DNA from 2 places in the Micromonospora sp. NPDC005173 genome. Region 2 is predicted to be linked to the other one. Evidence: riboswitches for the same ligand, from Rfam matches in the RefSeq annotation. Region 2 holds a riboswitch; the other holds the start of a gene.
What was found. Region 2 has a riboswitch for S-adenosylmethionine ahead of ABZV00_RS04105 (aminotransferase class V-fold PLP-dependent enzyme). Riboswitches for the same ligand answer to the same signal wherever they lie in the genome.
Positions count from the first base shown of each region.

Region 1: it holds a riboswitch for S-adenosylmethionine, as region 2 does, so the genes downstream of both, ABZV00_RS18130 (ABC transporter substrate-binding protein) here and ABZV00_RS04105 (aminotransferase class V-fold PLP-dependent enzyme) in region 2, are expected to answer to the same signal.

Region 1 is NZ_JBEXIK010000014.1:105,562-120,760, forward strand. Features, by position in the region: gene corA (magnesium/cobalt transporter CorA) at 1-275, opposite strand, end outside; gene ABZV00_RS18125 (amino acid transporter) at 493-2,442, shown strand; SAM riboswitch class IV at 2,529-2,641, shown strand; gene ABZV00_RS18130 (ABC transporter substrate-binding protein) at 2,916-3,785, shown strand; gene ABZV00_RS18135 (amino acid ABC transporter permease) at 3,831-4,613, shown strand; gene ABZV00_RS18140 (amino acid ABC transporter ATP-binding protein) at 4,610-5,353, shown strand; gene ABZV00_RS18145 (hypothetical protein) at 5,397-6,707, opposite strand; gene ABZV00_RS18150 (Na+/H+ antiporter) at 6,911-8,482, opposite strand; gene ABZV00_RS18155 (BTAD domain-containing putative transcriptional regulator) at 8,607-11,924, opposite strand; gene ABZV00_RS18160 (alpha/beta hydrolase) at 12,080-12,958, shown strand; gene ABZV00_RS18165 (hypothetical protein) at 13,330-13,779, shown strand; gene ABZV00_RS18170 (hypothetical protein) at 13,776-14,171, shown strand; gene ABZV00_RS18175 (hypothetical protein) at 14,207-15,199, opposite strand, start outside.
Region 2 is NZ_JBEXIK010000002.1:224,238-239,436, reverse strand. Features, by position in the region: gene ABZV00_RS04140 (S8 family serine peptidase) at 1-1,980, opposite strand, end outside; gene ABZV00_RS04135 (glycerol-3-phosphate dehydrogenase/oxidase) at 2,061-3,878, shown strand; gene ABZV00_RS04130 (hypothetical protein) at 3,966-4,499, shown strand; gene ABZV00_RS04125 (FAD-linked oxidase C-terminal domain-containing protein) at 4,552-5,952, opposite strand; gene ABZV00_RS04120 (DUF4031 domain-containing protein) at 6,021-6,305, shown strand; gene ABZV00_RS04115 (metal-dependent phosphohydrolase) at 6,277-6,933, opposite strand; gene ABZV00_RS04110 (FUSC family protein) at 7,073-8,275, shown strand; gene ABZV00_RS04105 (aminotransferase class V-fold PLP-dependent enzyme) at 8,302-9,576, opposite strand; SAM riboswitch class IV at 9,623-9,743, opposite strand; gene ABZV00_RS04100 (PrsW family intramembrane metalloprotease) at 9,767-11,251, shown strand; gene ABZV00_RS04095 (hypothetical protein) at 11,285-11,452, opposite strand; gene ABZV00_RS04090 (co-chaperone GroES) at 11,570-11,908, opposite strand; gene ABZV00_RS04085 (AI-2E family transporter) at 12,014-13,366, shown strand; gene ABZV00_RS04080 (ATP-dependent DNA helicase) at 13,499-15,199, opposite strand, start outside.

The DNA of each region.
Region 1 (15,199 bases), on a different contig from region 2:
AACTCCCGGGCCAGCGAGGTGATCTGGTCGATGTCGGGCCGGTACAACCCGATCCAGGCCATCGCCTCATCCTGCTCCTGGAGGCAGCGGTACGTCTCGGCGAGCCCGGCCGGCGACGCGAAGCGGTGCCCCTGGATGTAGACGGCGCTGTCCACCAGACCGCCAGCACCTGGCTCGGCCGGCGGCTCGCGCGGCGGCTCGCCGCCGCGGATCTCGTGCTCGTCGAGCTGGCGGCCAAAGCCCTCGCCCCGGCGGAACCGACGGCCACCGACCATGACCCGCCCCCTCCCCGGACGCCTCAACCGGCGGCTGCCCGAGCCGCCCGGGCAGTTCGGGCAGGGACGCCGGGACGCGCTGCTTCCCCCGTGCCCGCGCGCCAAAACCCTCGGACCGGTTGCCCGGCCGGGGCCGTTTCCGCGCACCGCCGGACGGGCGCGGGCCGGCGGGCGGATACTCGCGGTGACCACGGGCGGGATGACGGGGGAAGCGCCGATGGAGGTCGACAGGCGCGCCGGCCCGCGGACCCGCCGGCTGCGGGACTGGCTGCTCGGCGGCGATTCGGAGCAGCCTCGGCAGCAGGGCCCGCACGGCCGCCCGCCGGAGCACCGGCACCACCCGTGGTGGAAGGTGATGTGCCTGACCGGCGTCGACTACTTCTCGACCCTGGGCTACCAGCCGGGCATCGCGGCACTGGCCGCCGGGGCGCTCTCGCCGGTGGCGACCCTGGTGCTGGTGCTGGTGACCCTGCTGGGCGCGCTGCCGATCTATCGGCGGGTGGCGGTGGAGAGCCCGCACGGCGAGGGATCGATCGCGATGCTGGTACGCCTGCTGAGCTACTGGCCGGGCAAGCTGCTGGTGTTGGTGCTACTCGGTTTCGTGGCCACCGACTTCATCATCACCATCACCCTCTCCGCCGCCGACGCGACCGCACACATCGACGAGAACCCGTTCTGGCCCGAAGGGCTCAGAGGGCAGAAAGTCCTGCTCACGCTGCTGCTCGTGGCGCTGCTGGGCGCGGTGTTCCTCAAGGGATTCACCGAGGCCATCGGGATCGCCGTCGTCCTGGTCGCGGTCTACCTGACGCTGAACGCGGTGGTGATCGCCGCCGCGCTGTGGCAGGTGGTGACGCACCCCAGCGCGGTCGGGGACTGGACCACCGCGCTGACCACCGGCCACGGCGACCCCTGGATGGTGGTCGGGCTGTCCCTGCTGGTCTTCCCGAAGCTGGCGCTGGGCCTGTCCGGCTTCGAGACCGGGGTGGCGGTGATGCCGAGCGTGCAGGGCGACCCGCAGGACACGGAGGATCGGCCACTGGGCCGGATCCGCGGCACGCGCCGGCTGCTCACCACCGCCGCGACGATCATGAGCGTTTTCCTGATCACCAGCAGCGTGACCACCACCGTGCTGATCCCGCCTGAGGCGTTCCAGCCGGATGGGCCGGCGAACGGCCGGGCGCTGGCCTACCTGGCGCACGAGTACCTCGGCGAGGTGTTCGGCACGGCCTACGACCTGTCCACCATCGGGATCCTCTGGTTCGCGGGCGCCTCGGCGATGGCCGGCCTGCTCAACCTCGTACCCCGCTACCTGCCCCGCTACGGCATGGCACCGACCTGGGCCCGGGCGGTCCGGCCGCTGGTGCTGGTCTTCACCGCGGTGGCTTTCCTGATCACCGTGGTCTTCGAGGCCAGCGTGGACGCGCAGGGCGGCGCGTACGCCACCGGGGTTCTGGTGTTGATCACCTCGGCGGCGACGGCCGTGACCCTCGCGGCACGGCGACGGCGCCAGCGCCGCCGCACGATCGCCTTCGGCATCATCACGGTGATCTTCGTCTACACCACCGCGGCGAACGTGGTGGAGCGCCCCGACGGCGTGAAGATCGCGGCCTGCTTCATCGGCGGGATCATCCTGGTCTCGCTGCTGTCACGGCTGAACCGCGCCTTCGAACTGCGGGTCCAACGGGTGGATTTGGACCCCGAGGCGGCCCGGATGATCGACGAGTGCGTCGGGCGCCGGATCCGGCTGATCGCGCACGAGCCGGCCAGCCGAGAGCCGGCGGAGTACCGCGACAAGCTGGCCCAGACCGTCGCGGACAACGACTTCCCGGCCGACAGCGACGTGATCTTCGTCGAGGTGACGGTCACCGACCCGTCCGACTTCGAGACCGAGCTGCTGGTGCGCGGCAGCGTGGTGCACGACAACTACCTGGTGCTCAGCCTGGCCAGCTCCGCGGTGCCCAACGCGCTGGCCGCCCTGCTGCTGGAGATCCGCGACCGGATCCAGCGGCGCCCGCACATCTACTTCGAGTGGACCGAGGGCAACCCGGGTGGCAACCTCCTGCGCTACCTGGCCTTCGGGCAGGGCGAGATCGCCCCGGTCACCCGCGAGATCCTGCGCCGCCAGGAGCCCGACCGGAGCCGCCGGCCGCACGTGCACGCCGGTTGACCCGGCGGTCCGGTGGTCGTCGCGGAGGGTGAGCGTGGTCATAGCGGCTGGACGATCCGCCGGTTCCGGCTGCTAGCCTCTGGACAGGTCATGAGCGCCAGCGCGAAGCCCCGGCTCGCTGGCCGGCAACCCTCCTCCGCGGTGGGGTGCCCCGGGTGAAGACCAGGCACCGGCAAAGACGTCGGTGCAAGCGTGGCCTGGCACCCAGGTCAGCACAGACCTGGGAGAACCATGCGCATCCTCAGCACCGCCCCACCGACCGACGCCGCGGATTCCCGCGCCGGTTGGCTTCCGCCGGCACTGACCCGGCGGCGGCACGTGGACATGATGCGGGTGTGCAGCGCCGCCTGTCGCTGCCGCGCCGCGCACTAGCGCACCCCTCTTTCCCGAACCCACCCCAGCGGTACGCCCATCGGGCGCACCGTCGGCGGCGCACGCCTGTGCCCGCCGCTGCGCAACCTTCGGAGACACCCGTGCGAATTCTTCCTGCCCTGACCCGCGCCGCTGCCCTCGGCGCGGCCACGATCCTGGCCGCCACCGCGCTGACCGCCTGCGGCGACGACACGTCGTCCGACGCCACCGCCAACCCGTACGGCCTGTCGCAGCCGGGCGTGCTGCGCGCCGGCACGCTGACCGACGCCCCTCCGAACGTGTACCTCAAGGACGGCAAGTTCACCGGGTTCGACAACGACCTGCTGGCCGCGGTGGCCGGCAAGCTCGGCCTGAAGGTCGAGTTCGTCGGCACCGACTTCTCCGCGCTGCTCTCCCAGGTGAACAACCGCAAGTTCGACGTCGGCAGCTCCTCGATCACCATCACCGAGGCGCGGAAGAAGACGGTCGACTTCGGCAACGGCTACGACTTCGGCTACTTCGGCCTGGACGTCCCGGCCGGCTCGCCGATCACCAGCTTCGACCAGCTCGCCGGCAAGCGGGTCGTGGTGGTCCAGGGCACCGTCCAGGACGACTACGCCACCGGCAAGCAGCTCGACCCGGTCCGGGTGCCGGACTACAACGGCGCGATCAACCAGCTCAAGGCGGGCACCGCCGACGCGTGGATCGCCCCGGCGGAGATCGGCGAGAAGTCGGCCGCCGACAGCAACGGCAAGATCACCGTGGCGGCCAAGCAGCTCAGCCCGGCGCCGACCGCGTACGCGGTCGCCAAGGGCAGCGACAAGCTCCGCGAGGCGCTGAACAAGGGCCTCGACGAGGTGATCGCGGACGGCACCTGGAGCCGGTTGCAGGCGCAGTACTACCCGGGCCGGCCGGTTCCGGAGGACTTCCGACCGGGCAGCGGCACGGTGACCGTGCCGTCGGCGTCGGCGTCCGCGTCGACCGCGTCCTGAGGCATACCCGGTGACGAGCGAGCAGGGCGGTAGGAGAGGCGACCAATGGATCCGTTGAGCACCCTGTGGGAGACCTTCTTCGACTGGGACGCGATGCGCGAGGCGCTACCCGAGATGCTGACTGTCGGGTTGCCCAACACGCTGATCCTGGCGGTCTCCGCCGCCCTGCTCGGCTCGGTGCTGGGCCTGCTGCTGGCCGTCGCCGGCATCTCCCGTACCCGGTGGCTGCGCTGGCCGGCGCGGGTCTACACCGACGTGTTCCGGGGGCTGCCGGCCGCGGCGACGATCCTCCTGATCGGCGTCGGGCTGGCGCCGCTGGGCATGGAGGTCTGGGGACCCGACCCGTACCCGCTGGGCATTCTGGCGCTGTCGCTGATCGCGGCGGCGTACATCGGGGAGATCTTCCGCTCCGGCATCCAGTCGGTGGAGGCCGCCCAATTGGAGGGCGCCCGGGCGCTCGGCTTCTCCTGGGCCGACTCGATGCGGCTGGTGATCATTCCGCAGGGCATCCGGCGGGTGCTGCCCGCCTGGGTGAACCAGCTCATCGCGCTGATCAAGGACTCCAGCCTGGTCTACTTCCTCGGACTGGTGGCCAGCCAGCGGGAGCTGTTCCGGATCGGGCAGGACTACGCGGCCACCACCGGCAACGAGTCCGCGCTGCTGCTGGCCGGGCTCTTCTACCTGGCGTTGACCGTGCCGCTGACGCACGTGGTCAACTGGATCGACCGGCGGCTGCGCCACGGCCGGCCGGCCACCGCGCCGGCCGACGATGACGAGGACGACACCGAGTCGGCGCTGGCCGGCACGACCGAAGGGGACCGGCGATGACCACCGGCACGACCACCTCGGTCAGCCTCGACGTAAGCGACGTGCACCTCGCCTTCGGACCGAACCGGGTGCTGCGCGGCGTCGACCTGGCCGTGCCACGCGGCGCGACGGCCTGCGTGATCGGCCCGTCCGGGTCGGGCAAGTCCACCCTGCTGCGGACGATCAACCGGCTGATCGAGCCGGACCGCGGCGACGTGCTGCTGGACGGGCGCAGCGTGCTGCGCGACGATCCGGACGCGCTGCGGCAGCGGGTGGGCATGGTCTTCCAACAGTTCAACCTCTTCCCGCACATGAGCGTGCTGCGCAACGTCACCCTGGCGCTGCGTCGGCTGCGCAAGCTCGACGAGGACGAGGCGGTGGCGGTCGCCCGGGCACAGCTGGAGCTGGTGGGGCTGGCCGGCAAGGCCGACTCACGGCCGGCGCAGCTCTCCGGCGGTCAGCAGCAGCGGGTGGCGATCGCCCGGGCGCTGGCGCTGCGGCCCGAGGTGATGCTCTTCGACGAGGCCACCTCGGCGCTCGACCCGGAGCTGGTCAAGGGGGTGCTCGGGGTGATGGCCGACCTGTCCGCCGGGGGCATGACCATGGTCGTGGTCACGCACGAGATGGGCTTCGCCCGGCAGGTCGCCGACACCGTCGCCTTCATGGACCGGGGCGTGGTGCTGGAGGCCGGCCCGCCGGAGGCGATCTTCGAGCGGGCCGAGCATCCACGGCTGCGCCGGTTCCTCGCTCAGGTGCTCTGAGCCCGCGCCGACGACGGCCCGCCCGACCTGGCCCCGATCGACGTCAGCCGGCCTGCCGCCGCAGGTGCGCGGCGAACGCCTGCAGATCGCCGAGCAGCACCAGGATGGCGTTGCGGTAGGCGACCGACGCCCACAGGTGCAGCTCCTCGTCGTCCAACCCACCGAACGCCGCCGACAGGGCCTTGCGTCGGCGGCGGTCGAGCACCTTGTGCGGGCGGGCGAGCAGGTCGCCCTCCCGGCGCAGGGCCTGCAGGTACGCGGCCACCGCGTCCTGGTAGGGCCGGCCGGCGACCCGTTCCAGCAGGGTGAACTCGAAGACGTTCAACGCCGCCTCGGACTCCCAGTACGCACTGTCGCGCTCCGGCGCGCTCGCATGGTGCCGGCCCATCGCGTGCCGGGCCTCGTACAGCAGCAGTACGCCCCGACCGGTGGTGCTCAGTGGCCGGCGGGGCGCTGGCAACCGCAGCGTACGCACCGGCGCCGCGCCGGTCAGGTCCACCGCACCGCCGTACGACGGCATCCGTTGCGCCCCGCTGCCCGGCTCCGGCACCAGGCAGGCCCGCTCCTGGTAGGCCAACGGCGGACCACCGGCGGGCAGGGCGCGCACCGCCGCGGTGTGCAACTCGGCCAGCGGGCGGTCGTCCGGGGCCCGGTCCGGCGCAAGGGTGAGGACGAGGCCGGCGGCGCCGGGCACCGGCACGCCCAGCACGCAGGAGTTGCGCAGGAACGCCCAGGTCGCCTCCGCCTCGCGGATCCCGCTGGCCACGGCCTGCGCGTCGGCCCGCCAGTCCCGGGCGATCTGCAGCCGCTGCTGAAGATCCGCGGTCACGGCACCGTCGTGCGGGTACAGCTCCCGTACCGCCCGGGGCAGCGTCCCGAGGCGCAGGTCCAGCAGGTCGCCGCTCGGCGCGGGCACGGCGTGGGTAGCGCAGTCGGCCTCGGTGTGCGGGTCGCCGGGCACCGCGTGGCAGTCACCGAGCCAACTCGTCCCGGGTTGCCGCACCGGCCGGGCGAACGCCAGGTGTGGCAGCCGACCGGTGCGTAACACCGTCTCGTACTGCGGCCGGGCGCGCATGGTCCGCAACACGTCCAGCGGCAGCACCGGCGCCAGCGCCAGCACCGCGGCCAGCAGGGCGCAGTGCGGGCAGGCCGGGCCGCCGGAATCGCGCACCCGATAGCGGCGCAGATGGTCGACGCCGGGCTGCTCCCACTGCACCCCGATCACGCCGTCGCCCTGCGCCATCAGATACAGGAACTCGGTGGCACCGCGCTCGCGGGTGACCGAGGTCAGCTCGTCGAGGAACGCCCGTTGGGTGACCACCCGCAGGTCGGCCTCTGTCGCTCCGGTGGTCACGGGCACCCCCTCGCGAACCCAGCGCATCGACCGACGCCGACTCGTCCCACCGTACCCGGCGGCAGGGCGGCCGGGTGCCCTCCACAGAGGCTGGCCGCTGTCACCAATCCGTCGGTCGGCCCCGTAGAGGTGTGCGGCGGCAAGACCTCCGCTCCGGTTCGTCCCGCACGGCCGTCGGCACCCGAGGGTCAGGCCAGGCGAGGTCACTCGTTGGGCCCGCGACCCAGCAGCCGGATCTCCTCGTTGTCCAGCGCGGCCTGGAGGTCGCGCAGCACGAGGTCGTCGATCTCCCGGCTGTCGCGCAACCGGGTGACCTCCCGCCGCTTGTGTTCGAGGACGCCGAGGCGCAGGTCGCGTTCCAGACGGCGTTCCTCGGACGTACCAACGCCCTCGCTGACGTCCTCCAGGTGCCGTTGGTACTCGGACTGCAGCCGGCGTACCGCGTCCTCCCCGGCTCCGATCTCGGCGGCGACCTGCGGCAGCGCGGCCAAACCCACCTCGGTGGCCCGCTGTCGGGCCTGCCGCAACTCGTCGACGCGCTCGGGGTCGCCGACCAGCCCCGCCCAGCGCACCACCAGCGGCAGGGTGGTGCCCTGAACGAGCATGATCAGCACGATCACCAGCGCGGTGACAAAGATGATCAGGTCACGTTCGGCCACCGGTCGACCGGCGGCCGTCGTCGCCGGGACCGCCAGGGCGGCGGCGAGCGAGACGGCACCCCGGAAGCCGGACCAGCCGGCGACGGTGCCCACCCGCCAACTGCCCTGCCCCTGGCTCATGCTCACTGCTCGGCGGTCCAGCAACTTCACCGACTCCGCCGTCACGTAGACGAAGAGCAGCCGGGTGACCAGGACGACCACGGTGACCACCAGCACGATGACCAGCGCCCGCCCCGGCGAGGTGCTGGTGATGCCCTTCACCGCCCGGGGGATCTGCGTGCCGAGCAGGACGAACAGCCCGCCGTTGATCAGGAACGTGGACAGGTCCCAGAACGCGTACGCCAGCACCCGGGACCGAGCGCGGATCACCCGAGGGCCGGCGTAGGCCAGGACCAGGCCGGCGACCACCACCGCCAGCACGCCACTGGCGTGTACCGCGTCGGCGAGCAGGAACGCGGCGAACGGGGTCAGCACGCTCAACGCGCCCTCGCGCAGCGGATCGTCGAGCCGTTTGCGGATCAGCACCACACCGCCGCCGACCAGCAGCCCCGCGATCACTCCCCCGGCACTGGCCCCGAGGAACTCCCCGCCGATGCCGAGCGCGCCCGGCGCCGCGCTCCCGGCGAGCAGGCCCACGGTCACCGCGAAGAGCACCAGTGCGGTGCCGTCGTTGATCAGGCTTTCCGCATGCAGGGTGGTGAGGAGCTTCCGGGGCAGCCGCTTGGCCAGCCCGGTGACCGCGGCGGCGTCGGTCGGCGCGAGGACCGCGCCGAGCACCCAGGCGGCGGCGGGGTTCACCCCGAACGCCTGCGCGGTCAGCGAGACCGTGACCATGGTGAGCACGACCAGCACCACGGCGAGCAGCCCGATCACCGGGAGGTTGGCCCGGATCTCGCGCAGGCTGATGGTGAGGCTCTCCCGGTAGAGGATCGCCGGGAGGAAGATCAGCAGCACCAGCTCCGGTTCCAGGGTGAGGTTGGACAGCGGTGGCGCCAGCCCGATCAGCACCCCGAACGCGATGAGCAGGACCGGCGGCGCGACGCTGTACCGGCCGCCGAGCGTGGTGCCGATCAGGACGGTGACGCCCAGCACCACGATCAGGACGAGCACCTCCACGGCGTACCCCCTCGATCCATGGCCGACGGTGGCCGCGCCGGTGGTTCCATCTGACCGCACCGTGCCGCCCGGTTCGGGGGGAAACCGGCAAGTCGCCGGGGCGGGGTGACGCCACCGCCAGCGGTCAGGCGCGGGCGCGGGCGGTGACCGCCCGGGCGGCAAGGCGGTAACCGGCCGCCTCTTCGTCGCGGCCCAGGGCGGCAGCCAGGTCGGCAAGGTGTCCGGCCACCGGACCGACGGTGAGCACCCCGCTGCCGGCGGCCAGTTCGTCGGCGGCCGGTCGGAGCTCGGCGGCGACGCGCTTCATCGTGGCCCGGTCGTCCAGGGCGAGCGCCGCCCGGGCGGTGACGCAGAGCCGCGCCTCCCGCAGCAGGTCGTGCGGCCCGTCCGGGAGGGCCCGCAGGGCCGCTCCGGCGGCGTCCCGGTCGCCGGCGGTGAGCAGCAGCAGCGGCCGGACCCACGGCTCGTGCGGACCCCAGTCCATGCCCGCCCAGTCCTCGCCGTCGGACCCGGGAATCGGCCGGTCGTCCCCGACGGCGTCAGCCAGGCGCAGGCCGAGCAGGGCGAGCGGGAGCAGCCCACGGGTCAGGCCCGGCATGCCGTCGGTGGGCAGCCGGTCGGCAGCCGCCCGGTACGCGTCCGCCGCCGCAGCCGACTCGCCGTCCAGCGCCAGGCGCAGCGCGGCGTACCAGCGGGTGAAGAGGCCGACCAGCGGTAGTTCGTACCGCTGGGCGAGGCGGTCGGCGGCGCGTGCGTGCGTGTCGGCGCCCGCCCGGTCGGCCAGCGCGCAGCCGGCCTGCACCCGGACGAGGTGGCCCAGCACCTCGAAGGTCACCAGTTGGTGCCGGGCGGCCAGGTCGACCAGGTCGGCACCGATCCGGGCCCGCTCACCGGCCATGCCGACCCGGTGGAAGGCGTGCATGAAGCGGGCGTTGAGCGCGAACGCCAGCAGCCCGGGGTCTCCGATGGCGCGCGCGATGGACTCGGCTTCGTCCGCCGCCCGGCGACCACGGTCGGTGGTGGTGCCGCGCAGCTCCAGCGCGAGGGTGCTCTGCAGCCGGCTGCGCTGCGCCGAGTCCTGCACGCCGAGTGCGGCCAGGGCGTGCTCGGCGGCCCGGACGATCCGCCCGGAGAGGAGGTCGTCGTCGTTGCGGGTCCAGATGGCGGGTACGTCGAAGCCGGCCAGCACCTCCCCGATCAGCCGGGGGTCGCCGACGGCCTCCGCGTCGTCGATCGCCTCGGCTCGCCGCCGCCGCGCCTCGGCCAGCCGGCCCGTCACGGCCAGCGCGCGCCCCAGGCCGAGCACCGCGCTCAGCCGCTCGCGCCGGTCGGTCCCGCCGGAACGGTCGTACGCGTCGATCGCCTGGCCCCACAGGCGGGCCGCCTCATGCGGGTTACCGCCCCTTTCCGCCTGCTCGGCGGCGGTGCGGGCATAGACCGCGGCGCGGCCGGCGGCGACCGGTCCACCGGCGCGCAGCAGGTGGTGCGCGAGCGCGGCGGGGTCGGTGGGCTGCCGTTGTCGCAACGCCTCGGCGACGGCTGTGTGCCAGGCCGCGCGGCGCGGCGCGGACAGGTCGGCGTAGAGCGTGTCGCGGACCAGGATGTGGGTGAAGCGCAGCCGCCCGTCGGGGTCCTGCTCAGTGAGGAAGCCGGCCCGCAACGCGCGGTCCACGGCGTCCAGCAGGGTCGTGGGGTCGTCGGCCAGCGTGCCGAGCACCTCGGGATCGACGTCCCGGCCGAGGACGGCTGCCTGCCGCAGCACGGTGCGGGTCGGCGCGGGTAGCTGCGCCAGCCGGTGCCGGATGACGTCGCGCACCCCCGGTGGCACCGCTGCCAGCGCCGCGCCACCCTCGGCGGCGTACAGCTGGGCCAGCTCCCGGACGAAGAACGGGTTGCCGCCGCTTCGGTGGTGGATCAGCCGCACGGTGGGCGGGTCCAGCTCCACCCCGGCGACGGTGCGTGCCAGCTCGCCGGTCGCCGGCTCGGGCAGGCCGGCGAGGTACTCCCGGACCGGCTCCAGCCCGGCGGCCCGGGCCAGGGTCGCGGTCAACGCCGGGCTGATCTCGGTGGCCCGGTAGGTGCCGAGGAGCAGCACCGGCCCGGTGGCCGGCTGCGGACCGCTGAGCAGCGCGGTCAGCAGGTCCAGGGTGTCCCCGTCGGCGCGGTGCAGGTCGTCGAGGACCAGCAGCACGGGCCCCCGGTCGGCGACCGCCGAGACCAGCGACGCCACCGCGCGCTGCCGGCGGAAACGGGCCACGGCGGGATCGCCCGCGCCCTCGGTCCCGGCGGCCACAACGGAGTCGGACGGCCCGGCGAGCGCGTCGGTGATCTGCGTCCACGGCCAGGCGGCCGGGGCACCCTCGTATTCCGGGCTGCGACCCCACGCCGTGGTCCAGCCCTCGGCGGCGAGCCGGCGGGTCAGCGTCTCGGCCAGCGCCGTCTTGCCGGCGCCCGGGTCCCCGCTGAGCAGGGCGAGGGTGGGTCGGACGTCCCGGGCGGCGGCCCCGGCGGCCTGCCGCAGCCGGTCCAGCTCCGCGTCACGGCCGACGAACGGTCGCTTCTCCACCGGCGCCGGCCCGCGCGGTCCGACGGGTCCGGTCAGCTCCGGTGCGGTCAGGGTGGCGACCACCGCAGCGGCGGGCTCAACCGGCAGGGTGAGGTGTGGCGCCTGCGCGAGGATATCGGCTTCCAGCCGCCGCAGCTCGGGCCCCGGGTCGACACCCAGCTCGGTCACCAGGACGTCCCGGGCCTGGCGCAGCGCGGCCAACGCCTCGCCCTGCCGTCCGGAGCGGTACCGGGCGGTCGCGAGCAGCCGCCAGGCGTCCTCGCGGAGCGGGTGGCTGGCGAGGTGGGCCGGCAGGTCGGCGGCGGCCTCGTCCGGCCGGCCCAACGCCAACAGCGCCTCCGCTCGCCGCTCGACGGCGAGCAGCCGCAGCTCGTCCAGCCGGTTGATCTCCGCGACCGCCCAGACCTCGCCCGCGCAGTCGGCGTACGCGGGCCCGCGCCAGAGCCCGAGCGCCTCGTCCAGCGCGGCCAGGGCCGGGGTGGGACGTCCCGCCGCCAGCAGCCGGCCCGCCTCGCCGACCGCAGCCTCGAACCGTTCGGCGTCCACCGCCTCCGGGGCGGCCCGCAGCACGTACCCCGGTGGCTCGGTGACCAGGAGCCGGGGCGGCTGCCGGGGCGGCCGGTCGGGCTCCAGTGCCCGGCGCAGGTCGGCGACGAAGGTCCGGATCGCGCCCACCGCGCCCTCCGGAGGGACCTCCCACAGGTCCTCGACCAGACGGTCCACCGGCACCACCCGGCCCCGGGCGATCAGCAGCCGGGCCAGCACCGTGCGCTGCCGGGGCCCCCTGAGCGGGACCGGGCCACGCTCGGCCGCGGCGGTCACCGGTCCCAGCACGCCGAAGGTCACCGCCACGGGTGCCGTCGGCTGCCTGGTCATGGCACCAATCTAGGCAGGTGCACGCGGCCGGCCGCAGCCGCCGGCACTGATCGGACGCTGACCGGCTGCTGACCACCACCGAGCAGGCTCGACGACGTACGGCGGCGACGGGCCACCACCCGCGCCGGCCCCGCACATCAGGAAGGTGTTCCCCCGTGGATCCCAGAATCAACGGATTCGACTACCGACGCGTCACCGTCGCCGATGGCGTGACGCTCAACGTCGCCGTGGGCGGCTCCGGGCCCGCGATCGTGCTGCTGCACGGCTTTCCGCAGACCCACCTCATGTGGCGGCACGTTGCGGCCGACCTGGCCGCCGACCACACGATCATCTGCCCCGACCTGCGCGGCTACGGCGAGAGTGACAAGCCGGTCGACACCGACGGCAACGTGTACGCCAAGCGCACCATGGGCGACGACATCGTGGCGCTGGCCGCCGCGCTCGGCCACGAGCGCTTCGCGCTGGCCGGGCACGACCGGGGTGCCCTGGTCGCGTTCCGCGCCGGCCTCGACCACCCGGAGGCGATCACCCAGCTCGCCATGCTCGACGTGCTGCCCACCCTGGACATGTGGGACGTGCTGCACGGCGCCAGCGCCTCGGTCGCCTTCCACCTGTACCTGATGGCGCAGCCGCCCGGCCTGCCCGAGGAGCTGATCGCTGGCAGCCCGGACGCCTTCTTCGGCCACTTCCTGGACATCTGGACCCGCGATCCGGAGGCGTTGCCGGCGGACGTGCGGGCCGCGTATCTGAGCGCGTCCCGGGCCGCGGTCACCTCGATCGTCGCCGACTACCGGGCGTCCGCCGGTGTCGACGTCGCCCACGACACCGCCGACCGGGCAGCAGGTAACCAGCTGCGGATGCCGGTGACCGTGCTGCAACAGGACTGGGGCGCGGCGCTCGGCTACGACGCGGCCGGGGTGTGGCGGGCCTGGGCACCGGATCTGGAGCACCGGACGGTCACCTGCGGGCACTTCATGGCGGAGGAGGCACCGGCCGAGGTGGTCCGGGCACTGCGCGCCCTGCTCGCCCGCTAACCGATCCAGCGGGCCGGCCGCCACGTCACGGCAAGTAAGATTTCCGACACTCACCGTCACCGAGCGCCATGGTGGCCGGCCCACCGACCCCTCCTCCCGGCCCGCAGCGCACAAGCCGGGCCTCCGCCCCCCAAAATGGCTCTGACCTGCGGATATGCGACGTGACACCAGGTGGACGCCAAGCGGTCACCGGTGATACACAGGCAGTAACCGGCCAGCCAACGGCGGCGAGTCGCTCATCTCCTCGACCACCGACCGTCCACACCCCGACCCAGGGCTTCCACGCGGACCGCAGGGGCCGATCAAGGCCCACCACGGCACCGCCCACCGGCCGTCGGCGGGTGACGATGGTCCCCGACCAGGGAGTTGCCGTGGGGCATCTGCGCATCCGGTCCCGGCACCAGCCGTTCGAGATGGCCGCCCTGGCCATGGCTCCCATCTGCGGTGTCCTCATGCTGCTGCTCGGCGTCCGACCCACGTCGGTCCAGATGTCCATGCCGTTGCCGATCCAGTTCGGCTGGGAGATCGGTCTGGTCCTGGTCGGTGTGGGCGGCATGCTGGGCATCCTGTGGCCCGGCCGGCTCGCCACCGGGCTCGGCATCGAGCTCGCGTCGGTCCTGGTGTTCGGCACCATCAGCGGCATGTACACGATGGCGCTGCTGGTCGTGTCGGGCCGACAGGCCACCGCGGCGGCGTCGTTCATCACCGCGCTCGCGGTCGGGTCCCTGTGGCGAGCCGCTCAGATCGCCATCGACCTACGCCGGCTGGCCCAGGCCAGCCAGTGCATAGGCGACGCACCGGTGGAAGGCGGTGTCACGTGATCTCCACACCGGCGCCCGACGCACCCCCGTGGCTGCAGGTGGCGCTCAGCGTTTTCGGCATCCTCGGCGGCACCACCGGCCTGGCCGCCATCGCCACCGTCGTGGTGCAACGCGGCAAGTTCAAGGCCGACGCCGCCGACACCCTCACCGAGGCCGCCATCACCCTGGTGCAACCACTGCAGACCCGGATCACCGAGTTGGAGGAAGAGGCGCTGAGCGCCCGATCGGAGCTGGGGGTGCTGCGCGAACAGGTCAACCAGTTGCAGTTCGTGGTCCGGGTGCTCACCCGGACGCTCGACCGGTGGCGTGCCGCGATCCGTTCGCCCGACGCCACCCTGCGCAAGGTCCGTGCGGTGGTCGCGGAGTCCGAACGGTTGCCGGAGGACCGGTGACGATCGGCTCCCGACGACCCGGATCCGTCGACCTTTCAGGTGCGACCCTGGTCGCGTAGTCGTCCGGCGAGCTCGCGCACCGCAGCCCGGAACTCGGGATCGGACTCGCCCGGCTGGTGTCCCCGCAGCGGCGGCGGCTGACGTTCCCCCGACGGCGGCACCACGTCCCGCGGGTCCCGCAGCCGCCGGTCGACCCGCGCGGCGGGGTCGGCGGGGTCCAGAGGCGGATCGCCGGGCCGGTGCGCCGCGAAGATCCAGCCGCCGACCGGGTCGGTGTCCCGCCACAGGTTCAACCACCGCCACCCGATCCGCTTCCCCACCTCGCGGAGCACCTCCTCGTTCAGGTACGCCGGGAACAGCCGGGCGTACAGGCGGTTCAGCGGGGACCCGTAGGTGAGCAGCGCGACCCGTTGGCGCACCTCCGCGGGCAGCCGCAGCACCGCGAGGGCCAGCAGCGCCGAGCCGTGGCTGTGCCCGCAGAGCAGCACCCCGGCGTGTCGCTCGGCGAGCTGGGTGATCCGATCGGCCAGCTCCGGCACCGCGCGGTCGGCGTAGCTCGGGGGTGCGAACGGGTGGGCGGCCCGGGGCCAGAAGGTGCCCAGGTCCCACAGGATCCCCACATGCCGGCGGAACCACGCCGTCCGGTAGGCGAGGATCCCACCCAACAGCAGGGCGAGCACCACGCCGGCGGTGAGGTAGCTGCCCACGGCGAGGCCGACACCGACGGCCCCAGCCGGCAGCCCGAAAAGACGCCGCGCCAACTGGTCCGGTTCGAGCCCGAACAGGCCCAGCAGGCTCGTGGTCAGGCCGATCGCCGCCAGCGCCGCGTACGTCACGGCGAGCCTTCCCAGCCACTCGGTGAACCGCGCCTGGGCGATGGCCTTCGTCACCCGCCGCAGCTGCCCGGCGGCTCCCGGCGGGGGCACCGGGAAGTCCCGGGCGGTGATCGCCGCCGCGGCCCGCCACCGGCGGCGCCGCGAGGTGAGGGTCAACGCGCCGCACAGCACCGCCGCCGCGGCCACGTGGAG
Region 2 (15,199 bases):
GTAGTGCCCCGGGCTGCCCAGGTTGCGGTCCAGGTTGACGCAGCCCACCCACTGCGCGTCCGGCGCCACCCCGATGCCGCCCCGCCCGACCGCGCTGCCCACCGTGTGGGTGCCGTGCCCGCCCTGGTCGGTCGGGGTCCGGGTGCCGTCCCACGGGTCGAACCAGGAGTCGTCCCCGCCCCGGAACCCGGCCCGCAGCGCCGGATGGGTGCCGTCCACCCCGGAGTCCGAGCTGCCCACCACGATGCCCGCGCCGGTCACCCCGAGCTGCGACCAGACCCGGTCGGCGCCGAGTTGGCGGATGTTCCATTCCGGACCGGTCGGCGCGGGGGCGGTGCCCCGGCTCTGCCCGGCCGGGGCCGGCAGTGGCCGCAGTCGCTGGCTGACCAGCACCCGGGCCACCCCCGGTCGGCGCTCGAGCCAGGCCCGCACCGCCGGACCGCCGTCCACCTCGACCGCGTTCACCAGGTAGTACGACACCGGGTTGAGCCGCAGCCGGGTCAGCTCCCGACGGAGGTCGGCCTGGCTCCGGTCGGCGGTGGTCACCAGTCGCCGGTACACCTCCGCCGCCCGGGCCTCCCGCCCCGCCCGGCCCGGCACACCGGCCGGCACGCCGGTCAGGTCGGCCTGCTCGCGCAGCACCACCAGCAGCCGTTCGCCGTACAGGCCGGGCTGCCCGGGCCCGACGTCGACGACGACGGCCGTGACCAGCAGCACCACTGCGGTCAGCGCGGCCATCCGCCGGCTCGGCGTGCGGGCCGCCGGCCGGGCCAGCAGCAGCGCGTACCCGATGGCGACCAGGACCGCGACGGCGAGCCCGACACCGGCGGCGGCCGCTACCCAGAACGGCACGTCGCGGGTGCCGGCCAACAGCACGCTGATCTCTTCCGGGTCGGTGAAGGCCAGCGGGCCGAGCACGGTCAGGCCCACCAGCCAGCCGGTCGCCGCCCGACCAGCGCGCCCGGCGTCCGCCGTCGGTTCCCCGGCGTCTGCCGTCCCGTCGGCGGCCGGACGCCAGGTCGCGGCCCACAGGGCGGCCAGCGCGAAGCCCACCGGCGGCAGGGTCAGCAGCGCGGGTAGCTGCGCGCCGGACTGGCCGGTGCCGGCCGCGAGCAGCAGCAGCGTCACCCCGGCGACCAGGCCGCCGACCAGGACCAACCGGGCCGGCCGGGGAGGCCGGCCGATCGCGAACCGGGACCAGAAGGCGGCGTCCAGCAGCGTCGCGGCCAGCGCACCGAGTGCGGCCGCCGCCAGCAGGGCGAGCGCGGTCTCCAGCAGGCCGCCGAGCGCGCCCAGCCAGGCCCACGGCAGCAGCAGCGCCAGCCCGGCGGCGACCGCGAGCAGCGGCACCGGACCGGGCCCGGCCGGCCTCCGCCCGGGTCCGGCCGAGCCGCCGATGATGTCCGCCAGCGCGGCGCTTCCAGTCGGCTCGGGGGCACTGGCGATGTCGCCGGACGCGGCGCTTCCGATCGGGGGTGCGGCGGCGTCCCTGCCGGGCGTCGCGCCGATCGACCCGCCGGACGTTGAGCGGCGCGCCGAGCGGCGTGCCGTCCAGCGCAGCACGAGCGCGGTGAGCGCCGCCGTGGCGGCCAGCGCGGCGAGGTACGCCTCGTGGTGCACCGGCGGCACGATTCGCAGCAGCGTGAGCACACCGAGCGCGAGCGCCCCGCCCAGCCAGGCCCGGCCGGTGGCGCGGACCGCGGCCGACCGGGGCAGCAGGGCCAGCAGCAGCGCGGGCGTGCCCACCAGCACGACGGTGGCAAGGCCCAGCAGCGGCCAGAGCGAACCGATCCGGTCCCGTCCGAAGCCCAGCAGCACCTGGTCGGTGAGCCAGCCACCCGCCTGGGTGGCCACGGTGACCCCCACCGTCCAGCAGCCGGCCAGCACGGCCGCGACCACCGGCCACGGACTGGCCCGGCCCGGGTACGACGGCTGGTGGTGCGACGGTGGACCAGCGGGTGACGGAGAGCCGACCTGCATGACGTGAACAGTACGGGGCGGGCGGCGCATGTCGGCACGATGGCATCGGCGGTTACGGTGGACAGGTGCGCGACCCCAATATCTCCCGATCCGTAGCCGGTCAGCTCTCGCCGGTCCGCCGCGCTGCCGACCTGCGCCGACTCCGCGGCGAGCGCTTCGACGTGCTGGTCATCGGGGGTGGGGTGACCGGTGCCGGCGCCGCCCTGGACGCGGCCTCCCGGGGCCTGAAGGTGGCCCTGGTCGAGGCACGCGATCTTGCCGCGGGCACCTCCAGCCGGTCCAGCAAGCTCATCCACGGTGGTTTGCGCTACCTGGAGCAGTTGGAGTTCCACCTGGTCCACGAGGCGCTGACCGAGCGCGGCCTGCTGGCCACCCGGCTCGCGCCACACCTGGTCCGCCCGGTGCCGTTCCTGGTGCCGCTGCCGGCCGGTCGGGGCCTGCGGGACCTGCCCGCCCGGATCTTCCGCCGCTCGTACTACGGCGCTGGCGTCGCCGCCTACGACGCCTTCGCAGGGGTCTTCGGCGGTGGCCGGGGCATGCCTCTGCACCGGCACCTGACCCGCGAGGGTGCCCGGCGGATCTTCCCGAGCCTGCGGGCCGACGCGCTGGCCGGGGCGATCCGGTACTACGACGGGCAGGTCGACGACGCCCGGCTGGTGGTCACGCTGGCCCGCACCGCGGCCAGCCTCGGCGCCACGGTGGTGAGCAGCGCCCGCGCCGTCGGGCTGATCCGGCAGGCGCGTGAGGTGACCGGCGTCCGGGTCCGTGACCTGGAGGCGCCGGCCGGCTCACCGGACGCGGAGTTCGAGGTGCACGCCCGCACCGTCATCGCCGCCACCGGGGTGTGGAGCGACGACATGTCCCGGATGCTCAACGACGTGGGCCTGCGGCCCGGCGTCCGGGTGCGCGCTTCCAAGGGGGTGCACCTGGTGGTGCCCCGCTCGGCGATCACCGGCGAGACCGGGCTCATCCTGCGTACGGCGAGCTCGGTGCTCTTCGTCATCCCGTGGGGCGGGCACTGGATCATCGGCACCACCGACACCGATTGGCGGCTGGACAGGTCCCACCCGGCTGCCTCGGCCCGCGACATCGACTACCTCCTGCAGCAGGTCAACGTCGTACTGGACCGGCCGCTGACGACCGCCGACATCGAGGGCGTCTACGCCGGGCTGCGTCCGCTGCTGGCCGGCGAGGCCGACTCCACCTCGAAGCTGTCCCGGGAGCACGCGGTCTTCGAGCCGATGCTCGGGCTGCTGCTGGTCGCCGGCGGCAAGTACACGACGTACCGGGTGATGGCCTCCGATGTGGTCGACCGGGCCGCCAGGCGGTTGGGCGGGGCGCGCGCCTCGCGTACCGCCGACCTGCCGCTGCTTGGCGCCGACGGCTACCCGGCCATGTGGCGGGACCGGGCCGACCTGGCCCGCCGGCACGGCGTACCGGTGGGCGTGGTGGAGCACCTGCTGGAGCGGTACGGCACCCTCACGCTGGACCTGCTGGCGCTGGCCGACGCCGATCCCCTGCTCGCCTCCCCGCTGGCCGGTGCCCCGGAGTACCTGGCCGCGGAGGTCACCTACGCGGCGCGGGCCGAGGGCGCCCTGCACCTGGAGGACGTGCTGACCCGGCGGACCCGGATCTCCTTCGAGACCAGCCACCGGGGGCTGGAGTCGGCGGAGCACGCCGCCGAGTTGATGGGCGCGGTGCTCGGCTGGGACGCGGCCACCCAGGCACGCGAGGTCGAGCACTACCGGGCACGGGTGGAGGCGGAGCGGCAGTCCCAACTGATGCCGGACGACGCCGCTGCGGACGCGGCCCGGCTCGGCGCTCCGGACGTTCGGGGCTTCGCGGCCGACCGGGGTGGCGACGACGATCAGGCTGAGTTGCGCCCGTCCACTCGGTGACGAAAAGAAACGTTACCGAAGGGTAACCATCGATACCGGCCCGGATGGTGGTTTCGGTCGAACCTACGGTGGGGTAGGTTTCCGCGCGTGCTGTACCGCGCGCCCTCCCGCCTGCTCATTCCCCTTCTCGCTGCGGCGCTGGCCAGCGCCCTGACCGGGTGCTCGCTGTTCGACCGGAACGGCGGCGACACACCGGGGGTGCAGTCGGCCGGAGCCGCGGCCGGCGGGCCGGCGCTCGAGGTTCCCACGACGGTCGCCGCGGGGCAGGTCAGCCTGCTCCAGAGGCTCGGGGCCGACGGCCCGCTGCGCACGCTGAGCGTCGAGCGGGACGGGGCGTGGCAGTGCCTCGACTGTGCCGGTGACGGGGTCACCTCCCGGGGCACCCTCGCCCCGGAGCAGACCGAACGGCTCCAGGTGCTGCTCGCCGACCCGACGCTGGCCAAGGAGACCGATCAGGTCCGGCAGTACCGGCCGACCTGCATCGACGCGCTGACCTCCAGCCTGCTCACCTCCGCCGGGCTGGTCACCTCGCAGGACTGCCCCGGCGAGGAGCGCACGAAGGTCGCCGGGGAGATCCTGCTGCTGCTCACCCAGGCGACCCCGGCCGAGGTCGAGGGCTGATCCTGCACCGAGGCGTCGGCCGGGCCTCGCCGGGTCCGGGTCCGGGTCCGGGTCAGAGCACCTTGCCGGGGTTGAGTAGGCCGTCCGGGTCCAGCGCCGACTTGATGGCGTGGTGCACCCGGACCCCGACCGGGCCGATCTCCCGGGCCAGCCAGTCCCGCTTGAGCAGCCCCACGCCGTGCTCGCCCGTGCAGGTGCCGCCCAGGTCCAGGCCGAGCTGCATGATCTCGTCGAACGCCCGCCGACCCCGTTCCAGGCTCGCCGGGTCGGCCCGGTCGACCACGATGTTCGGGTGCATGTTGCCGTCTCCGGCGTGCCCCACCACGCCGATCGGCACGTCGCAGTCCACCGCGATTCGGGCCACGCCGTCCAGCAGGGCGGCGAGCGAGCCGCGCGGCACCGCCACGTCGTCGATCACCAGGCCGCCGTTGCCGCCCGGGTAGGCGTCGGCCGCGAACTTCTCCATCGCCGGGTGGGCCAGGCGCCGGGCCTGCAGCAGCGCCGCCGCCTCCACCGCGTCGGTGGCCACGTAGACCTCGTCGGCGCCGGCTGCCTCGCACACCTCGGCCAGGCCGGCCAGGTCGTCCGCGGCCCGGCTGCCGGTGTCCGCGGCTGCCAGCAGCAGAGCCTGGGCGTCGGTCCGCAGCCCCATCGGCTGGTACGCCTCGATCGCCCGCAGGTGGGTCTGGTCCAGCAGTTCCAGCAGGCTGGGGGTGAGCCCTCGGGCGGCGATCTCGGCCACCGCCGCGCCAGCCGCCGCAGTGGAGGGGAAGACCGCCACCAGGGTCAGCGATTCGGCCGGGGCGGGGCGCAGCGCGACGGTCACCTCGGTGATCACCCCGAGGGTGCCCTCCGAGCCGACGAAGAGCCGGGTCAGGTCGTAGCCGGCCACCCCCTTGGCGGTACGCCGGCCGGTGCGCAGCACCTCGCCGGAGGCGAGCACCACCTCCAGGCCGAGCACGTACTCGGTGGTCACGCCGTACTTGACGCAGCACATGCCGCCGGCGTTGGTGGCCACGTTGCCGCCGATGGTGGACGACTCCCAGGAGCCGGGGTCCGGCGGGTACCAGAGCCCCTGCTTGGCCACCGCCGCGGCCAGCGCCGCGTTGACCACCCCCGGCTGGACCACCGCGATCCGGCTCACCGGGTCGATCTCCCGGATCTCGTCCATGGCGACGGTGCTCAGCACCACCGCGCCGTCCACGGCGTTGGCCGCGCCGGCCAGCCCGGTCCGCGCGCCCTGCGGCACCACGGGTACGCCGTGCCGCGCCGCCGCCCGGATCACCGCGACCACCTGCTCGGTGGTGCGCGGGCGGGTCACCACCAGCGGGGTGCCGGCGGCGCAGAGGTCGGCCTCGTCCCGCTGGTGCATGCGCAGCAGGTCCGGGTCGGTGAGCACGGCGGTCTCGCCCAGCGCCGCGCGCAGGTCGTCGAGGAGTGGGGTGGGGGCCATGTAGCTGAGGCTAGGTTGCCGACCGCCGATCATCAACGTGATCAACTGCGCGGGCTAACTTGGGCACCATGCTCTACCTGGACCGGCCTGCCTGGCCGTGGCGCGGTCGGCTCTGGTCGCACCTGATCAGCGACGTCTCCTACGCCGAACTGCACGCCTTCGCCGAGGCGCTGGGTGCGCCCCGGCGCGGCTTCGACCGGGACCACTACGACATTCCGGCCGAGCGGTTCGCGGCGGCGGTGTGGCTCGGTGCCCAGGTGGTGCCGAGCCGGGAGCTGGTCCGGCTGCTCCGGGACGCCGGCCTGCGCCGCCCGAAGCATCTGGTCAGTCCGCCGGCGGCCCGGCAGCGGTGAGCGTGGCCAGTTCGCGGCGCAGGTTGTTCCGGGCCGGCTGTTCCCACCGGCCGGCCAGCGGTGGCAGCCGGAACAGCGCCGGCAGCGCCAGCAGGCCGGTGAGCACCATGGCCCGGCCCACCCGAAAGGCCGGCTCCGGAACGTGCGCGTACTCCCGCCGGATGGCCGCCGCATAGCGGTCGTAGATGGCCGGCGGGGCGGCCAGCACAGCGAGGTCCGCGTCGCAGAGCAGCTCGCCGTCCCGGTCGCCCGGGGCCACCACGTGCCCGGCGGTGAGCAGCACCAGCCGGCGCACCTCGGCCACCGCGGGCGCCGGCACCCCGAGCTCGGTGAGCACGGTCCCCGCCAGCGTGGCGCTGTCCCGTTCGTTGGCGTCGCCGGCGGCCCGCGGGTCGTAGACCGCGTCGTGGCACCAGGCCGCCAGCCGGACCAGGTCGGCTCGGTCGGCCAGCCCCGCGTGCCGGTCCACCACGTCCAGCACGGCGGTCAGGTGCACCGCCGTGTGGTAGTGCCGGTGCGGCTCCCGCCACCGGGAGAGCAGTTGCTCCCCGGCCCGGGTCGTGTCCGCGCCGGGCTTCGCCCCGGCGCCCCGGGCTGCCGCCCGCCACCGGTCCAACAGATCGGCCACCGCCCGAGTCTGCCGCATCCGACGGGAGCGCGCGGAGCGGGAGGATTCAGCGCGCGTGCCACGGGTAGTCGCGCCCATGGCCGTGCCCCGGGACAAGCGACCTCCGATGGTGCGGCGTACGGCGCTGCGCGAAGGGTTGGTGGACATCGACGGCGCGCGGATCGCCGAGGCCACCGAGGAGCTGCGCCATCGCAGTCGGGCCACGCTGCACGACCGGCTGCACCGGGTGCGAATGGCCGGCGGGCTGGCCGTGCAGGCCGGGTTGGCCGCCGGGTTGGCGTACTACGTCTCGCACCGGCTGCTCGGCAACCCGCAGCCGGTGTTCGCGCCGATCTCCGCGGTCGGCACCCTGGCCGCGTCGGTCGGTCAGCGGTTCCGCCGGACCGTGGAACTGATCGTCGGGGTGGGGATCGGGGTGGCCATCGGCGACTTCCTGATCTACCTGCTGGGCACCGGGGCGTGGCAGCTCGGCCTGGTGGTCACGGTCGCGATCCTGCTCACCATCTTCGCCGGGGCCAGCGTGGCCATCGTCATCCAGGCGGCGGCGACGGCCGTGCTGATCGTCACGCTGAGTCCGCAGACCGAGAATCTGGAGATCCCGCGCTTCGTCGACGCGTTCCTCGGTGGTGGGATCGCGCTGCTGGTGACGGCGGTGCTGCTGCCGCTGAACCCGCTCCGGGTGCTCAATCGCGCTGCCCGACCGGCGCTGGACCTGCTCGCCGCCCAGCTCGACGCCACGGCCGACGGGCTGCGCAACCGGGACCGCGCCGGCATCCAGCAGGCGCTCGAACGATTGCGCAACAACAAGGAGGAACTGGCCACGTTGGCCGAGGCGATCGAGGGGGCGAAGGAGACCGCCACCCTCTCCCCGGCCCGCTGGCACCGGCGCGACGAGCTGACCCACTACGCGGAGGCGGCCGACCCGATCGACCGGGCGATGCGCAACACCGGCACGCTGATCCGCCGGGCCGTGACGCTGATCGAGGACGAGGAGACGGTGCCGGATCCGATGCCGGACGGCATCAGCCACCTCGCCGAGTCGGTCCGGCTGCTCAAGCACGAGTTCGCCGTGGGCGAGGAGCCGGAGAAGGCCCGGGAGCGGTCGCTGCGGGCGGTCAGCGAGGCCGGTCGGGCGTACGGAGCCGGGGTCGGCTTCTCGGGCAGCGTGGTGATCGCCCAGATCCGGACCACGGCGAGCGACCTGCTGGTGGCCTCCGGGATCGACCAGGAGGAGGCGAACCGGTGGATCCGTACCGCCTTCGGGGAGCAGGAGCGGCCGATCGGTGAACCGGCCGAGCCGGGCGAGGCGCCGAAGCCGCCCACCGCCCCACCGGTCGGCTGACCGGGGCCGCGGCGCTCCGCCCGCCCTCAGCCCAACGCGGCGAGTGCGGCGAGAAGCCGGTCCACCTGCGCGGCCGTGCTGCCCAGGCCGATGCTGGCGCGCAGGGCGGTGGGCGGCAGGTCCCGCCGGCCGGTACGCCCCGCCGCCTCGGCGAGCAGCCGCCGGGCCAGCGGATGGGCGCAGAACAGCCCGTCCCGCACGCCGATCCGGTGCTCGGCGGCCAGCCGGGCGGCCACGTCGGCGGAGTCCCACCCGGCGACCACGAACGACACGATGCCGACCCGGGGCGCGTCCGGGCCGAAGGTGCGCAGCTCCACCACGTGCGGCAGGGCGGCGATGCCGGTCCGCAGCCGGGCCAGCAGTGCCTGCTCGCGGGCCGCCAGCGCGAACCGGTCCGCGTCGGCCAGCGCCGCGCACACCGCGGCCAGCGCCACCGCGCCGACCAGGTTCGGGGTACCGCCCTCGTGTCGGGCCGGGCCGGTCGTCCAGGTCACGTCGTGGGTGGCCGGCCCGACGTGGCTGGTGGCGCCACCACCGGCCAGGTACGGCGGAGCGACGTCCAGCCAGTCCGCCCGGCCGATCAACACGCCCGCGCCGAACGGCGCGTACAGCTTGTGGCCCGAGACGGCCAGGTAGTCCACGTCGAGCGCGAGCAGGTCGACCGGGGCGTGCGGGGCGAGCTGCGCGGCGTCCAGGGCGATCCGGGCCCCGTGCCGGTGGGCCACCCGGGCCAGCTCGGCGACCGGCCATCGCTCGCCGGTCACGTTGCTCGCCCCGGTCACCGCGACCAGTACGGGCAGCGCCGGGTTGCTGTCCCGGCGCAGCTCGGTGAGGGCGGCGGCGAGGGCGCGCACCGCCCCGGCGGGGTCGGTGGGCACCGGCAGCCGGACCGAGCCGCGCGGCCAGGGCAGCAGGTTGGCGTGGTGCTCGCCGGCGAAGGTGACCACCGTCGTGCCGGCGGGCAGCGCCCGGGCCAGCAGGTTGAGCGCGTCGGTGGTGTTGCGGGTGAAGATCACGTGGTCCTCGGCGCGGGCGCCGAAGAAGTCACCGACCGTCTGCCGGGCCCGCTCGTAGGCCAGCGTGCAGTGCCGGGACAGCGCTCCGGCACCGCGATGCACGCTGGCGTACCAGGGCAGCAGCTCGGCCACCGCGTCGGCGGCGGCCTGCGCGCACGGCGCGCTGGCCGCGTAGTCCAGGTTGATCTCGCCCGGTACGCCGAGTACGTCGAGCGGCGCCGACGGGGCCGGCGCGGGCGCCACGGCGGACCGGGTGGGGAGCGAGGGTACGAGGGTGACGGACACGCCGGAACCTCCGGGGTCAGGGACCCCGGGTCTGGTGTCGGGACGGGGTCCGCGCTTGCCCAGCACGCCGATCGGGCTGGGCCCGGTCATCACCCGGGGCACCCCACCGCGAACTCGACGAGGGTTGCCGGCCAGCAAGCCGGGGCTTGACGCTGGCGCTCGTGACCTGCCGGCAGCATAGCGACTGCCGATGCGACCAAACCAGCCGGCGGGGGATGGCTACGCTGACCGCATGGCCGACACCCCGCCCGGTGCACCCCTGCCGTCGCCGCCCGCGCCCGCAGCCCCGTCCGCCGGCGAGGCGCCCCGGATGCCGCTGCGCCGACTGGACCGGCGGCGGTTCCTGGTGCTGGCCGGGGTGGTGTTGTTCATCGCCGCCTGCGCGGGCTTCATGGTCTTCACGCTCGGCCAGTCGCTCGGCGTCGAGGCGTTGCTGATCGGGCTGGTCGCCGCCGTCCTGCCGGTGCCGGTGCTGGTCGCCTGCTTCCTCTGGCTGGACCGCTACGAGCCGGAGCCGTTGAAGTACCTGATCTTCTGCTTCGCCTGGGGTGCGTTCGTCTCCACGGCCGCCTCGCTCACCGTGAACGAGTTCGCCGCCGCCCGGTTCAATGACTGGGGACTGCCGACCGCGCTCACCGGCGTGCTGGTGGCGCCGTTCATCGAGGAGCTGACCAAGGCCCTCGGCCCGATCCTGCTGCTGGTGTTCCGTCGCCGGGAGTGGTCCGGGATCACCGACGGCCTGGTCTACTGCGGGCTCTCCGCGGTCGGCTTCGCCATGGTGGAGAACATCCTCTACCTGGGCGGGTACGGCTACGCGGCCGGCGCCGACCGGTACGGCCCGGCGACCGGCACCCAGCAGGTCATCGCGATCTTCATCGTGCGGATCCTGCTGTTCGGCTTCGCCCATCCGCTTTTCACCTCGATGACCGGTGTGGGGCTGGGTGTCGCCGCCCGGACGGCCGACCGCCGGGTCCGGGTGCTCGCACCGGTCGCCGGCCTGCTGCTGGCCATGATGTTGCACGGCACCTGGAACCTGCTGCCCACGCTGACCCAGGCCACCGGCGAGACGGTGATCATGCTGTACGGCTTCCTGGGCCTCATGGTGCCGGTCTTCTTCGGCATGGTGGGGCTGGCGGTGTGGCTGCGTGCGTGGGAGGGGCGGCTCACCGAGCGGACGCTGCCGGACTACGTGCGCGCCGGCTGGCTGAGCCCGCCCGAGGTGGCCGCGTTGAGCAGCCTCGGTCGCCGGCACGCGGCCCGTAGCTGGGCGCGTCGGGTGGCCGGGGACGCCGGGGTGCGGGCGATGCGGGGGTACCAGTTCGCCGCCACCCGGTTGGCCCTGCTGCGCGACGGGACGCTGCGCGGCCTGGACCGCAAGCCGGCCGATCGGGAGCGGACGGCTCGTGAGGAGCGGGAGCTGCTGGAGTCGATCACCTCGTACCGGTCGTTCTTCGTGGGTCGGGACCCGCAGGCCCCGGTCGGGGTCTGGGACGGCAGCCGCTACCACCTGCGCTTCCCGGACGGTTCGCAGCGTCCGGTGGCCGCGCCGGACGAGCCGGTGGTGCCGATTCCGGTGCTGCTGGCCGCGCCGCCACCCCCGGTGGGGTACGCCCCGCCCGGCTGGTACGGCGTGCGGCCGGCGGCGCCCGCGCCCTGGCCGCCCGGTCAACACTGATGTGAGGCCGGCGGCTCAGGTCATCAGGGCGGCTCAGGTCATCAGGGTGGTGAGGAAGTCACCGAGGCCCTGGGCCATCGCGACCAGCATCGCCCCGATCGCCTTGAACATCTGCGCGGCACCGTCCGGCCGGAACGCCATGAAGTAGATCAGGAACGCGAGGCTGCCCCAGGCCAACAGCTTCTTCACGAATACCGGCATCGTCCCTCCCCAGGGCCACGGTCGCCGGATGGCTTCCCGTCGTGCGGCCCGGCAAACGGAGCGACGCCGCGCGCCGGTGCCCGGCCGCCGGTGTGCGGCGCGGGGTTGGGGGAGGTCTCAGAGGTAGAGGCCGGTGGAGTCGTTGTCGACGCGCTCGGCGGCCACGGCGTGCACGTCCCGCTCCCGCAGCAGCACGTACCCACGGCCGTGCAGCTCGACCTCGGAGCGGTCGTCCGGGTCGAAGAGCACCCGGTCGCCGGAGACGATGGCGCGGACGTTCGGCCCCACCCCGACGGCGGTGGCCCAGGCGAGGCGCTTGCCGACCGTGGCGGTCGCCGGGATGACGATGCCGGCGGTGGAGCGGCGCTCGCCTTCGCTGCCCTCCATCCGTACCAGCACCCGGTCGTGCAGCAGGCGGATCGGCAGGCCGGCGTCGAGATCCTGGTCGGCGGTCACGCCGCAGACGCTACCGTGTCGGCGACGGCCGGCAGCCGGTGGTTACGCCCGAGGTGACCGGGGCAATGTGTGGCGGAACTGCCCTACGGTGTCGGGAACGGACGTATGCTGTCCGACCTGTCGTCGTGGGCGGGCCGGTTTCTCTGCCAGGAGGTGCGCTTGAGCCGCTTCGAGCGGGTACGCGGGCGGGTTCGCCGCGCTTACCAGTCAGGACGGGACTCGGTGCGCGCCGACCGGAGCGCGTCGAGCGACGTCCCGGAGCCCGTCGGGGTGGCCTCGCCCGCCGTGCCGGGGCCCGCCGCGCCGCCGACGGCCACGGTCGTCGGCGCGGAACCTCCGGTGGACGTGCACAGCTCGACCTCCAGCCGCGACGACGCCGACGTCCCGCACGGGCTGCGGATCGCCGCCGCCTGGTGCTGGCGGCTGATCGTGATCGGCGTGGTGGCCTGGGCGCTGCTCCGGATCGTCGGCACGGTCAAGATCGTGATCATTCCGCTGGCCATCGCGCTACTGCTCTCGGCGCTGCTCGCGCCGGCGGTGGGCTGGCTGTTGCGGGCCCGGCTGCCCCGGTCGCTGGCGACGGCGGTGGTGCTGGTCGGCGGCCTGGCGGCGGTGATCGGCACGCTCACCCTGGTGGTCAACGAGTTCATCCGGGGAGTGCCGGAGCTGAGCGAGAAGTCCTCGGAGGGCGTCCGACAGATCCAGAACTGGCTGAAGACGGGCCCGCTGCACGTCTCCGACAACCAGCTCGACCGCTACATCGACGAGGCGCAGGGCTGGATCAACGACAACACCTCGAAGTTCACCAGCGGCGCGCTGAGCACCGCCGCCACGCTGGCCGAGGTGTTGACCGGCACGCTGCTGGTGCTCTTCGCCACGTTCTTCTTCCTGCGCGACGGCAGCCGGATCTGGCGCTTCCTGGTCCGGCTGCTGCCGGTGGCCGCCCGGTGGAAGGTCGACGACGCCGGCCGGGCCTCCTGGCAGACGCTGGTCGCCTACGTTCGGGCGACGGTGCTGGTCGCCTTCATCGACGCGGTCGGCATCGGCATCTTCCTGGTCATCTTCGACATTCCGTTCGCCTTCCCGCTGGCCGCGCTGGTCTTCCTCGGCGCGTTCATCCCGATCGTCGGTGCGGCGCTCTCCGGCGGCGTGGCGGTACTGGTGGCGCTGGTCGACAGCGGCCCGGTCACCGCGTTGATCATCCTGGGCGTGGTGATCGGCGTGCAGCAGTTGGAGGGGCACGTGCTCCAGCCGCTGATCATGGGACGGGCGGTGGCCCTCCACCCGCTCGCGGTGATCATCGGCATCGCCGCCGGCGTGGTGCTCGCCGGGATCACCGGCGCGCTGGTCTCCGTGCCGCTGATTGCGGTGCTGAACACCGCGGTCCGCAGGCTGGCCGCCCGAACGGTCCCGGACACCCCGCCGGACGCCGTGGTCGTCGCCGCACAGGCTCCCTGACCCGCCGGCCCACTTCAAGATCCACACAGTTTCCTGGGAAGAGTGGTCTCCCCGCTGTCGGAGGCCACTCTTTCGCTCATGTTGTGCGGATCTTGAGCTGCGGCGCGGTGTGCGTGGGGGCGTGGCGGGCGGTCAGGCGGTGGCGAGGCGTTGCAGCGCACCGCGGGCCACCTCGGGGCGGGTGGTGTACCAGAACGGCGGCAGCGAACGACGCAGGAACGGCCCGTAACCGCGGGCGGTCTCCAGCCGGGAGTCGAGTACCGCGACCACCCCCCGGTCGCCGGTGGCCCGGATCAGCCGGCCCACCCCCTGGGCCAGCCGGACCGCCGCGATCGGCACGCTGACCGCGGCGAAGCCGGAGCCGCCGCCCGCGTCCACGGCCGCGGCGCGGGCCGCCGCCAGCGGCTCGTCCGGCCGCGGGAAGGGCAGCCGGTCGATGACCACGAGCTGGCAGGCGTCGCCCGGCACGTCCACTCCCTGCCAGAGCGACATCACGCCGAACAGGCAGCTGGCGCGCTCCTCGCGGAACCGGCGGACCAGTAGCGGCAGCGCCTCCTCACCCTGCAGCAGCACCGGCAGGTCGGTCCGCGCGCGCAGCAGCTCCGCCGCCTGCTGCGCGGCCCGCCGGGAGGAGAAGAGCCCAAGAGTACGCCCACCGGCTGCCTCGACCAGCGCGATCAGCTCCTCCCCGGCCGCCTCGGGCAGCCCGGAGACGCTGGGCCGGGGCAGGTGCGCCGCGACGTACAGGATGCCCTGCCGGGCGTAGTCGAACGGCGACCCCACGTCCAGCGACCGCCAGCCCGGACCTTCGGTCGCCGGGATGGTGGCACCCGGGATGGCGTCGTCGGCCAGCCGGCGGCCCGGCGTCTCGGCGGCCGGTCGGCCCGGGCCGGTGCGGGCGGCCAGCGCGGCGGCGGCCGGGGACGCCGGGACCGGCGGCGCGTCCAGCCCGAGGGCGCGGGCCACCGTGTCGAACCGGCCACCGAGCGCCAGGGTGGCCGAGGTGGCGACCACGGTGCGCTCGTCGTACAGGTGGGTGGCGAGGGTGCCGGCCACCGACAGCGGCGCGACCACCAGTGCGCGCCGGCTGCCGCTGTCGTTCTTCTCCACCCAGGCCACGTCATGCTCGGCCTCCTCCAGCAGCCGCTGCGCGGTCGTGGAGAGCTCGTCCAACGCCGCCTTGGCCTGCTGCTTGCGGACCGGGTCGGGATCGTCGGATTTGACCTCGCCGATCGCGTCCAGCGCGGCGCGGGTCGCCGCGTCGAGCAGCGTGCACGCCTCGCGAAGCGGCGCCGGCAGCCCGGCGGTGATCCGCCCGGCCGGTGCCTCGGCCAACCCGACCGCGAGGGCGTCGCCGGCTGCGGTGAGCGCCTCGGCGGTCTCCGGCCGCAGCAGCGGGCGGGCCCGCCGGGTGGACCGGTCGATCAGATCCGGCACCAGCTCCGCCTGGGCCGCCGAGGAGACCCGGTCGGCCAGCTCGTGCGCCTCGTCCACGATGAGCAGCTTGTGCGGCGGCACGATGTGCCGGTCGGCCAGCATGTCGACCGCGAGCAGGCTGTGGTTGGTCACCACGATGTCGGCCTCGCGGGCCCGTGCCCGCGACGCCTCGGCGAAGCACTCCGCCCCGAACGGGCAGCGGGTCGCCCCGACGCACTCCCGGGCCGGCATCGAGACCAGCCGCCACGCCTGGTCGTCGACGCCCGGGTCCAGCTCGTCCCGGTCGCCGGTGGCGGTCTTCTCCGCCCAGCCGCGCAGCCGCTCGATCTGCTTGCCCATCCGGCCCGCCTCGCCGAGCCATTTCGTGCCGCCGCCGGGGCGGGCGGCCGGGGTGTC